Regions from separate parts of the Pantoea trifolii genome, predicted to be linked through region 1. Evidence: riboswitches for the same ligand, from Rfam matches in the RefSeq annotation. Region 1 holds a riboswitch; the other holds the start of a gene.
What was found. Region 1 has a riboswitch for thiamine pyrophosphate ahead of NQH49_RS22410 (LuxE/PaaK family acyltransferase). Riboswitches for the same ligand answer to the same signal wherever they lie in the genome.
Positions count from the first base shown of each region.

Region 2: linked by a shared signal. The riboswitch ahead of NQH49_RS19995 (FAD-dependent oxidoreductase) and the one ahead of NQH49_RS22410 (LuxE/PaaK family acyltransferase) in region 1 are both predicted to bind thiamine pyrophosphate.

Region 1 covers NZ_JANIET010000002.1:654,819-660,298, forward strand. Annotated here, with positions in the region: gene NQH49_RS22400 (3-oxoacyl-ACP reductase) at 1-199, opposite strand, end outside; gene NQH49_RS22405 (acyl-CoA reductase) at 299-1,747, opposite strand; gene NQH49_RS22410 (LuxE/PaaK family acyltransferase) at 1,744-2,826, opposite strand; TPP riboswitch at 2,926-3,053, opposite strand; gene NQH49_RS22415 (DksA/TraR family C4-type zinc finger protein) at 3,166-3,432, shown strand; gene ddpX (D-alanyl-D-alanine dipeptidase) at 3,618-4,178, opposite strand; gene NQH49_RS22425 (M24 family metallopeptidase) at 4,194-5,306, opposite strand; gene NQH49_RS22430 (M20 family metallopeptidase) at 5,306-5,480, opposite strand, start outside.
Region 2 covers NZ_JANIET010000002.1:131,213-136,692, forward strand. Annotated here, with positions in the region: gene NQH49_RS19985 (MFS transporter) at 1-328, shown strand, start outside; gene NQH49_RS19990 (6,7-dimethyl-8-ribityllumazine synthase) at 423-860, opposite strand; TPP riboswitch at 1,036-1,155, shown strand; gene NQH49_RS19995 (FAD-dependent oxidoreductase) at 1,285-2,229, shown strand; gene thiS (sulfur carrier protein ThiS) at 2,213-2,410, shown strand; gene NQH49_RS20005 (thiazole synthase) at 2,414-3,172, shown strand; gene NQH49_RS20010 (HesA/MoeB/ThiF family protein) at 3,184-4,149, shown strand; gene NQH49_RS20015 (ABC transporter ATP-binding protein) at 4,146-4,862, shown strand; gene NQH49_RS20020 (ABC transporter permease) at 4,846-5,480, shown strand, end outside.

The sequences.
Region 1 (5,480 bases):
CACAGGTGACATCTGCGGCAATCGCCAATGCGTCGCCGCCTAATGCGCGGCACTCTGCAACTACGCCCGCTGCAGCAGCTTCATTGCGCAAATAGTTCACCACCACGAATGCGCCTTCAGCGGCGAAGGCTTTAGCGATTGCCGCACCAATGCCGCGACTTGCACCGGTTACCAGAACGGTTTGGTTGGAGAATTTCATTGTTAATCCTTTGGATTAAGGTACGTTTCAACCAGGTGCGCATTAATGCGCACCCTACAAAACCGGTGCGTCGTAGGGTCGCCATTCATGGCGACCGCGTCAGTCCGCATAAGGCGCAAACCCTTCTGCCGCCGCTTCTGCGCCCTGCTCGATCTCCGTGATGGTCACCAGATCGAGCAAACTAAAACGCCCGTCGTGATGCCAGCCCGCTTCCGGCGAGGTCATGTTGCCGAACGCGGCGATGCGGGTAACACCCACTTGCCCAAGAAGAGCGGAGATGCGGAACAACTCATTCGGCGCGGCCGCCACGCCTGCGGTTTGCAGAAAATGCCGCTGCTGCGCCACCAAATCGACCACTTCCTCCAGCGCATCCACGGACACCACTTTCAAGGTGCGGCCCAGCGCAGCAGGCGATAAAGGTTCTGCAAGATCAACACTCACCACCGCCCAACTGTCTGCCGCCTCGCCATAAAGCGTACGATCTCCGCCCAGCGCACGGATCTCCTCGCCATTACGCCACGCGGCAATGCTGTTCGTCTCATCATTAGCCAGCGGACGGCGCGGATGTTTGTGCGCCAGCACGGCGAGTTCATGGGCGATATAGCTGGCGAACTCATCCGGCGACACCTTGCCGCCGCGCTCGACAAACAGCATCTGCGGCGAGTAGCAACCCGCCTGGTCGTAACGCATCACGTCATAGGCCACACGGCGCGCCAGCTCCGCGCCCTGCCGAGTATTTAACGCCGAACGCGCCACCATTCCGAAACTGATTTTGTGTCCGTGCGGCAGAAAGCGCGTGGTAACCGGCAAACGTTGTTGGATCGCCGCCAGCGTTGGGTTGCTGCCATAAGCCACCAGTGTATCGGGCTGGCGCAGCCAGGTTGGCTCGGTTTGCGCATCGCCGCCTTTCCACCACACCACCGCGATGCACTCGCCGAGTTTTGGATCGATTTCCGCCAGCAACTGCGTGAACCAGCTTGCCATCAGCGGCTCATTGCCCGGCAGTTTGCCGATGGTGCCCGCCTTGACCAGCAGGCCGCAAATCAAACTCCACAGCGGCAAACCCGGCACGTTGCCCGCCCAGATATGCATCAACAATTGCGGGCCAAACGCGCGTGCAAAGCCGCCTTTGGGGCGTGGCTGGAAATCGTCGAGCATCTGCGGATCGGTGAAACCCTCCGCCAGAAAGCGCTTCAGCTGCGGCTGACGAAAGGTTTTCAGGTAGCCGGTGAGGCCAAGCCGCACCATGTCGGCATCGTAACCGGTGACGATGGGCAGCAGCTTTTCGGCTTTGATACGCAGTGGATGATGGCGATCGAGCAGTCGCGCCACCGCTTCATCAATGATGGCGATGATCTGCGCAACGCTCAGCTGGTGGAGATAAGCGCGGGCGTTGCTGCGGATGCGCGCTGCGAGCGCCGTGATCTGCGCGTCATCAAGTTGCGGAACGCTAACCTCGAGGCTTGCGCCACGATGATTGAAACTCAGCGTATGCCACTGCACTTCGTCGGCGGAAAGGCCCGGCAGATGTCCGGCAACTTCCTTCACAACTGTGCCTGCGCGCTGGCGAGAAACGCTGCCATGGTCAGCGAACAGCCTTTGGCATCAGCGCCGGTCGCGCGTCCCAGCAGATGGAATCCGCCGGGCACGATCACGCCCGCATCTTCGGTTAACAAGGCGGAAACCGAGTTGAAATGTGCCAGATCGTGATGCACTAGCACGCCAATCTCGCCGTCCGGCACATCATCACCGGTAAGCGGATTGACCACGCGCGTGCGGATCCAGTGCGGCCCGGATTTCACCGGCGGGCAGCGTTCATTGCCCGCATCGTAAAACTGCGTGCTGATTTCCGTCATACCGTACATGTTGATGCAGTGGGAACGCGGAATGCCGAAGGCGTGAGAGAGCGAAGCGTAGAAATCCTCTTCGCCAATCTCGCGCGACTGGCCTTTGAAACCGCCGGTATCGAGAATGCGACTGCCGGCAGGCAGCGCGAAGCGGCGTTGCTGGCGCTGCATTTCATCCAGCAGAGGCACGAAGCTGTAGCTGGCGCCCAGCAGCGCGTAAGGTTCGCCGCTTGCTTCGGCCTGCTCCAGTGCACTGAACAGACGATCTGTTTCGAGGCCATGCTCGCCCACCATTACTTCACTGTCTGGCGTGCCACACTCCTTCATTGCCAGGTCAAGGTAAGTCGCCAGCGAGGAGTTCGGCATCGCCGCGGTATCCGGGAACAAAATGCCCATGCGCATGCGTTCGCGGCCCGCCATAAAGCGACGGCGGAAGTTAAGCAGCATCGATTTTTTCCACACCTCCAGCGTCGGATGGTAGCTGCGCCCTTTTACCGTGCCGGTGGTGCCGCTGGTCATGAAGATCTCGGCAATCTGGTCAGTGGGACGGCAGCTGAGCGTCAGATCTTTGAAGGCGTTAATTGGGATAGCGGGAATGTTGCGCCAGCTTTTCACCGTCAGCGGCGTGCGTCCGCGCTGGATGGCGAAGCGGCGATAAGGTGGGTTGTGTGCGAACTGATAAGCGAAGATTTCGAGGGCCAGCTGATTGAAATCGTCGTCTGAAGCCTCTTCATGCTGCAGGAATGTCAGCAAAGCCTGGATGATGTGTGTTTCGTTCATGTGTCGCCACCTTTGCGATTGCGCAGAGACTCTCAGGCAACGCCTGAAGAGCGCGAACTGTCCGCTACAAAGCACAAAGAGGGAATCAGGGCGCAATATAGCCCTGCGGTTCCGCATCCCTACGCCGGTATTAGCCGGATCAGGTTCGGAGGGTCACTACGTTGCCAGCGCATACACGCCAGCCGGTAGAATCTCAGCCCCTTAACAGAGCACCCCTTGGAACAAGCCGCAGTCTAGGATGGCGCGCGATGATGTGTCAACCTTGTTAAATTCTGGCCTGTCCGGCATTCATCACGCCATGTCTTATACTTTGGGCATCAGTATTTGTGGAGGTGAAGTATGGCTGGCGGTTGGTCAGAAGACGGTGCAGTGCACAAACAAATTGATGCCACGGTTGATGACGCGGTGGCCCGCGCGCGCGAGAATCTCGGCCACGGTGAAAGCGCCGAGTTTTGCGACGAGTGCGGCGAACCGATCCCGGAAGCGCGTCGCGCAGCATTGGCTGGCGTGCGTTACTGCGTAAATTGCCAGAGCAAGATCGATAAAAAACAGGCGGCGACCAGCGGTTATAACCGCCGCGGAAGCAAGGATAGTCAGTTGCGGTAGTTTTTTAAATTTATGCTGATAAGATAGCCGCACAACTCAACCCTGTACGCAGCGATTCAGTTCGCTGGCCGTTAGGGTGAAAAAACCGGTTCAGGCCGGTTTTTTCGTATATTAAGGAAGGATAAACCCCATGATTACAGCTGAATATTAATCAGGGTTTTGTACCATCGGCCAAATGAAATAATTTAACGCGCAAAGCAGCCAAATCGCTCATCAAGTAACGGATAATTTTTCGCGTCAGGAAGTTCGAAGTGCCACCATTCCGTTGGCATGGCGACAAAGCCGCCGCCAAACATAATCGCGTTCAGCAGCAGGCGATTACGTTGCGCTTCGGCGGGGACATTCGGATGATACGGATGTGATTCTGCTTCCATCGCATCAAAGGCGGTGCCCATATCCAGCGGCTGGCCTTGTGCATCAAGTAACGTCAGGTCAATTGCGACGCCGCGACTGTGATTCGAACCCTGCGCGGGCGGCACCACATAATCTTTATCCGGACAGGCATCCCACAAGTGCCACTGCGCTTGCTGCGGCCGATAGGCATCGAATACCAACAAACTGAATCCCGCCAGCCGGGCGATCTCAATGCTTTTTGCCAGTGCGTCGGCGGCTGCCGGATGCAGCAGCGCTTTGGCCTCCTGGTAAATGGCATAGCCCGCGATGTTATCCGCCGTGGCATATTTCAGATCGAAACGTAAAGCGGGAAAGGTTACGGCTAAATCAATCAGTTCAACGTCCTGCGTCATAATACATCCTGCTCATTACTGGTCCGGCAATGATAATAACTGACGCGGTAAATTTGTCAGCCGCTCTGCACCAGCGGGCGTAACGCGCACCGTTTCGCTGAACGCCAAACCTTGCGCCGAAATATACATGTGGAACACCATATTCTCTTCCAGCAGCCACTGCGCGTTAGGGTAGAAACTGCAGGAAAAATCACTGGGTCGTGGCGTGCGTGTATAAAGCCCCAGCGCATAACCGGTGATATTGGGATAATCCGCGCGCAATCCTCTACTCAAAACCGCATCGCGCACGATGGCATCCACGTCGTGCGCCGTCATGCCCGGTTTCATGGCGGTAAATTGCTGATCCTGAATCGCGATCAGCTGTGCTGCCACTTCGGCACGCTGCGCCGAAATCTCTCCGACGATATAAGGCCGCATCAGGCGCGCGCTGTAATGTTTCACTTTTGGTATCAGCTCGACATGCAGCACATCGCCTTTTTCCAGCCGCTGCTCGTGGCCACTAGCATGCAGAAAACCATTATCACCGCTGGCGATCACTATCGGTCCGGTTTCGCCGGTATCCGCGCCAAGCTGTAAAAACTGTCCGGCGGCCAGCGCGGCGACATCGCGCACGCGCCAGCCGCCCTCCACTTCCGCGCCAATCGCCATCATTGTGGCATCCGCGATGGCAGCAGCCTGACGCAACGCGGCGATTTCCGCCGGGAATTTGACGCTACGCAGCCGGTCGCTCAAGCCGGTTAAATCATGCCACGTCACGTCTGGTAGATAGCGCGAAAGCTGCTGCCAGCTGTGTACCGTCATGCCGTAAGAGTAAAAGTCCGCGCCGATGCGCGCCTGTTGATATCCGCGACGGATCAGGCTTTGCGCCACCGTGTGCCAGGCATCCTGATCATCGCGATAGCTTTCCACGTCCAGCGTCGGCGATTGCGTGCGGCATGGCGCCTCATCCAGTTGGCGCAGCACCATCCAGGGTTCGCCGTTGAGCGGCACCAGACAGGCGCGATACAAGGTTTCGGAGACGGTAAAGCCGGTGAGCCACGCCAGCAGCTCACCGTGATCCACCAGCATGATATCGACCGTGTTCTGCTGCATGGCGGCGCGCAGACGCATCAGCGCTTCGGCGTGCATTACGCGGCCTCAACCGGCTGGCAAATCTCCAGAATGGCCAGCAAATAGATGCGCACCATATCGAGGAATTCACTGATTTCAACCCGTTCATCCGGCATGGTGTTGTATTTGCCGCCCGGCCCACAGACGATCCCTTCCATGCCCGCATGCTGATAGAGATGCGCCGCGTCAGTG
Region 2 (5,480 bases), 520 kb from region 1:
CTATATCGCGCTGGTGGTGTGCGGCTTCTTCCTCAAAGCGGCAACCAGCCCGTTCTGGTCGATTCCCGGACGTATCGCTGCGCCGGAAGTGGCGGGTAGCGCGCGTGGCGTGATCAATGGCTTGGGTAATCTGGGTGGATTCTGCGGACCGTACTTAGTAGGGATCATGACACTGCTGTATAGCCAAAACGTGGCGATCTGCTGGCTGGCGGGTTCACTGGTGATTGCGGGAATCTTTACGCTGTTACTGCCGAAAGCGTGCGATATCAATCCATCTGAAACGCGCCGACATATGAAAAGTAATCATTTGATGAGTGTGAAACATTAAGTGAAGCGAGGCTGGCACTATTCTGAATATTAATAGTAGAAAGTCAGATTAAATAAAAAGGGAGCGCCTGATGAGGTGCTCCCTTTTTAATGCATTAATCAATCGACAGATTGTGAATAGCCAGCGCAGCGCGCGCGGCTTCTTTACCTTTCTTAATGAAATGCTCGGTATAGAAGTTTTCGATAACATCAACCGGCTGGAAATTATGCGGCGTTAATGACACGGAGAACACCGGCACGTTGGTGGTCAGCTGCACATTCATCAAGCCATCAACCACCGCAGCGGCAACGAAATCATGGCGATAGATACCGCCGTCAACCACCAGCGCCGCGCAGACAATCGCATCGTATTTACCGGTTTCAGCCAGACGCTTAGCCAGCAGCGGCATTTCAAATGCGCCAGGCACTTCCAGCACTTTTAATTCCGCTTCAACGGATTGATCGGCTAATTCTTTTTCAAATCCCACCAGGGCATTATGGACAATTTCTTTGTGCCAGCCGGCTTTAATAAATGCAATTTTAATATTCTTCATGGATATTCCGACATCACCTGTAATTGGTTCTTGCGCATAAAATAATGTGTTTGTATACCATATGTTACGTTTGTGATCCACAAAGCCCAGGTAGCGATAAATGCCTTGCTGCTTATTTCCCTGTAAACCATCTGGTTATTCCGCGCTTGACGGCGACCATCGCCTGCAATACAAATAGACGCGTCGGGGGAGTCTCGCCAAAGAGACTGAGAGGCTAATAGCGCACTGCGCGGCTTAGCGACCCTTTGAACCTGACCCAGTTGATACTGGCGTAGGAAGACTGACAGTCTTGTTCATTGGGCTGTCTGGCGCTCAGGCTAGCTTGATGGTTGCGCCATTTCCCTTCTCCTGTATCTGCGGGTCTCAGCTAACACTGAGAGGCCGATGTGAATTCCCCCTTTTTGAACATCCCGGAACCGGCGCTGTGAGCCGCTGGAGCGTGCTCGGCTGCGGCGTGGCGGGCTTGTGCGTGGCTACGTTGCTGGCGGAACGCGGCGAAGACGTCGAGGTGATTGGCGATGACGCGCGCCGCCCGGCATCGTGGTTTGCTGGCGGCATGCTGGCACCCTGGTGTGAAGCCGAAAGTGCGCCGCGCGACGTCATCACCCTTGGACAACACGCCGCCGCATGGTGGCAACAGCGCGTCAGCAGCGTAAAGCATCAGGGCACGTTGGTGGTTGCGCCGCCGCGCGATAGCCAGGAACTCAACCGTTTCGCCCGTATGACCGAGCAGCACCAATGGGTCGATCCCGCCGACATCGAACCGGCGCTGGAAGGGCGCTTTGCACGCGGTCTGTTTTTCGCCGGGGAAGCGCATCTCGATCCGCGTCTGGCGTTGCAGGAGATGCGAGACACGCTGATCGCACGCGGCGTACCATTCAACAATCGTGCGCCGAGCGGCCAGATTATCGATTGTCGCGGCATCCACGCCGCGCCACAACTGCCGCGCCTGCGTGCGGTGCGCGGCGAAATGCTGATTCTGCACAGCGAAGACGTGCAGTTTTCCCGCCCGATTCGTCTGCTGCATCCGCGTTTTCCCTGCTATCTGGTGCCGCGACGCGGCGGCCACTTTATGCTCGGCGCCACCATGATCGAGAGCGACGACGCCAGCGCCATCAGCGCGCGCGCCATGATGGAGTTGCTCAGCGCCGCCTACGCCATTCATCCGGCTTTAGCCGAAGCGCGCGTCATTGAGAGCGGCAGCGGGCTGCGTCCGGCTTATCCGGCGAATCTGCCGGAAATCCACTATCACAACCACACCTTTTATCTCAACGGCATGTATCGCCACGGTTTTCTGCTGGCACCGATGCTGGCAGAGCAGCTGATGCAGCGTCTTTCTGGGGAACTTAAAAATGAACATTCAGCTTAACGGCCGCCTCATCAGCACGCAGGCAAACAGCCTGAGCGAATTGCTGATCGAGCAGCAAATTGACGCGGCCTGCGTCGCCACCGCCTACAACGGTGCGTTTGTGCCAAAAAGCCAGTACTACACGCAGCTGCTGGATGAAGGTTGCCAGCTTGAAGTGCTGTCACCGATGCAGGGAGGTTAAGCGATGTTTTACGATTTTGACCCGCAATCGCGCTTCCTGCTCGGCACCGCCGGTTATCCTTCGCCCGCCATTTTGCAGCAGGCGATTGCCGCCTCCGGCACCGACATCATCACCGTCAGTTTACGGCGCGAAGGCGCGGCGGGCGCGGCTTTCCGTGAACTGCTGACCGGCCTCAACATCCGCGTGTTACCCAATACCGCCGGTTGTCACACGGTGAAAGAAGCCGTCACCACCGCGCACATGGCGCGCGAACTGTTCAACACCGCGTGGATCAAGCTGGAAGTGATTGGTCACGCCGACACGCTGCAGCCCGATCCTTTCGCGCTGGTGGAAGCCGCGCGCATCCTCAGCGCAGAGGGTTTTCAGGTGTTTCCTTACACCACTGAAGATCTGATCGTCGGCGAAAAACTGCTGGCGGCGGGCTGCGAACTGTTGATGCCGTGGGGCGCGCCGATTGGTTCCGGTCAGGGTTTACGTAACATCGACGGCCTGCGTGCCATGCGCGCGTGGTTCAGCGACATTCCGCTGATCATTGATGCCGGCATTGGCGCGCCGTCGCAGGCGGCGCAGGCGATGGAGATGGGCTTTGATGGCATTCTGCTCAACACCGCCGTCGCCAAAGCGGGCGATCCGATCGGCATGGCCAACGCCTTCCGTCTGGCGATTGAAGCCGGGCAAGCCGCTCGCGCTGCCGGACTGATGGAGAAGCGCGATATGGCCGCTGCGTCCACGCCGATTTTTGGCCTGGCAAATCTGAGTTGAGGCAGGCAAATATGCAACGTTATCAACGCCAGATGATGCTGGCGGAAATCGGCGAAGCAGGGCAGCAGAAGCTGCTCGACGCGCGCGTGCTGGTGGCGGGCGCGGGTGGATTAGGTGCCACGCTACTGCCGCAGCTGGTGGGCGCGGGCGTCGGCCATATTCGGCTGTATGACGACGATGTGGTGGCGCTGCATAACCTGCATCGGCAAACGCTGTTTACTGAGCAGGATATCGACCAGCCCAAAGTGCTGCGCGCGCAACAGGCGTTGCATCAGCGTAATTCGCAAGTGCAGATTGAAGCATTGCAGCAGTCGCTGAGCGCCAGCAACGTGCAGCAGGCGCTGGCGGGATGCGATCTGGTGATCGACGCCGCCGATAACTTTGCCGTCACCTACCAACTTTCGGATGCTTGCATGAAGGCGGGCATGCCGCTGATCAGCGCCTCGGTGCTGGGACGGCAAGGTTACATTGGCGGATTCTGTGGCGGCGCGCCGAGCTACCGCGCCGTGTTCCCGCGTTTGCCGTCATCGGCGGCGAACTGCAACACCGCGGGCGTGATGGGCCCAGCGGTGGCGACGCTTGGCGCGATGCAGGCGCAGATGGCGCTCAGCGTGCTGCTGGAATTGCAGCCATCACCGCTCGGTTGTCTGGTGAACTGCGACTTCGTGAACTGGCATTTTCGCCCGTTCCGCTTTGATGATGCGGAAGAGCCGGAACATGCAGTGCCGTTTATCGACCCGTCAATGCTTGCCGCCGATGACTGCATTGTCGAGTTGCGCAGTTGTGAGGAAGCGCCGGTCAGCGTGGCGGATGGCGTTGAGCGCATCTTGCCGCAGGCGATTGCGGCATGGCAGCCGCCCGCCCAGCAGCGCATCGTGCTGGTGTGCGCCAGCGGCATCCGCGCCGCGCAGGCCGCTAGCGCGCTGGCGCAGCGCGGATTTCTTCAGCTGGCGATTCTGGCGGCCAATCGCCCATGAATCAGGACATTCTCTTCAACCATGTAAGCTTTAGCTGGGGCGATAAACCGCTGTGTCAGCGGCTGAATCTGCAACTGCGCGGCGGCAAAACCACGGTGATGCTGGGACGCAGCGGCATCGGCAAAAGTACGCTGCTGCGGCTGGTGGCCGGATTACTCAAGCCGCAGCAGGGCGCGGTGCAGGGCTTAAGCGGCAACGTGGCGTGGATGGGCCAGCAGGATCTGCTTTATCCATGGCTGACGGTGCTCGACAACGTGATGCTGTCGGCGCGGCTCAGCGGCGAAAAGCCGGATCGTCCGCGCGCGCTGGCACTGCTGGAGCAGGTGAAACTCAGCGACGTGGCGCATGCGCCGCCGCAGCAACTTTCGGGCGGCATGCGGCAACGCGTGGCGCTGGCACGCACGCTCTATGCGCAGCGCGACGTAGTGCTGATGGATGAACCTTTCGCCACGCTGGATGTGATGACCAAACTCAGCCTGCAAACGCTGACTGCCGAATTACTGCAAGGCAAAACCGTGCTGCTGGTGACGCACGATCCGCTGGAAGCGTGCCGCATGGCCGATGACATTCTGCTGCTGCAAGGCCAGCCGCTGGCCATCGAAAGCTGGCCGGTTCCCGGCGGTGACGCGCCGCGTGCGTTTGATCATCCCGACGTGCTGCAGGCGCAGGCTCAACTCTTCTCCCGACTGAATACCCATGAAAACACTGTTTAGCGCGATTTACCTGATCGTGGTGCTGCTGTGCGGTTGGCTGCTGGCGCGTCACAGCGGCGTGCCAACTTTCCTGCTGCCCGCGCCGCAGGCAGTGCTTGAAGCGCTGTGGTTGCATCGTCAACTGCTGTGGCATCACGCGCTCTATACGCTGGCGGAAATTGTGCTGGCGCTGCTGCTGGGCATCGGCGCGGGCGTGACGTTGGCGGTGCTGATGGCGGCCAGTCCGCTGCTGCGTCGCGTGCTGTTTCCGCTGGTCACCGCCAGCCAGGCGATTCCGGTGTTTGCCCTCGCGCCGCTGCTGGTGCTGTGGCTCGGCTTTGGTATCGCCTCGAAAGTAGTGGTGGCGGCCTTGATCCTGTTCTTCCCGCTGTGCTTATCGCTGTTCGATGGGCTGTGTCGCACGCCCAGCGGCTGGCTGGAACTGGCGCAAACCAGCACGTCATCGCGCTTTCGCATCTTCTGGCGCGTGCGCTGGCCCGCCGCGTTACCGCAATTTTTCTCTGGCCTGCAGATGGCGGTGGTGCTGGCGCCGATTGGCGTGGTGATTGGTGAATGGGTCGGTGCCAGCGAAGGGCTTGGCTATCTGATGATGCAATCCAACGCGCGCCTGGAAACCGC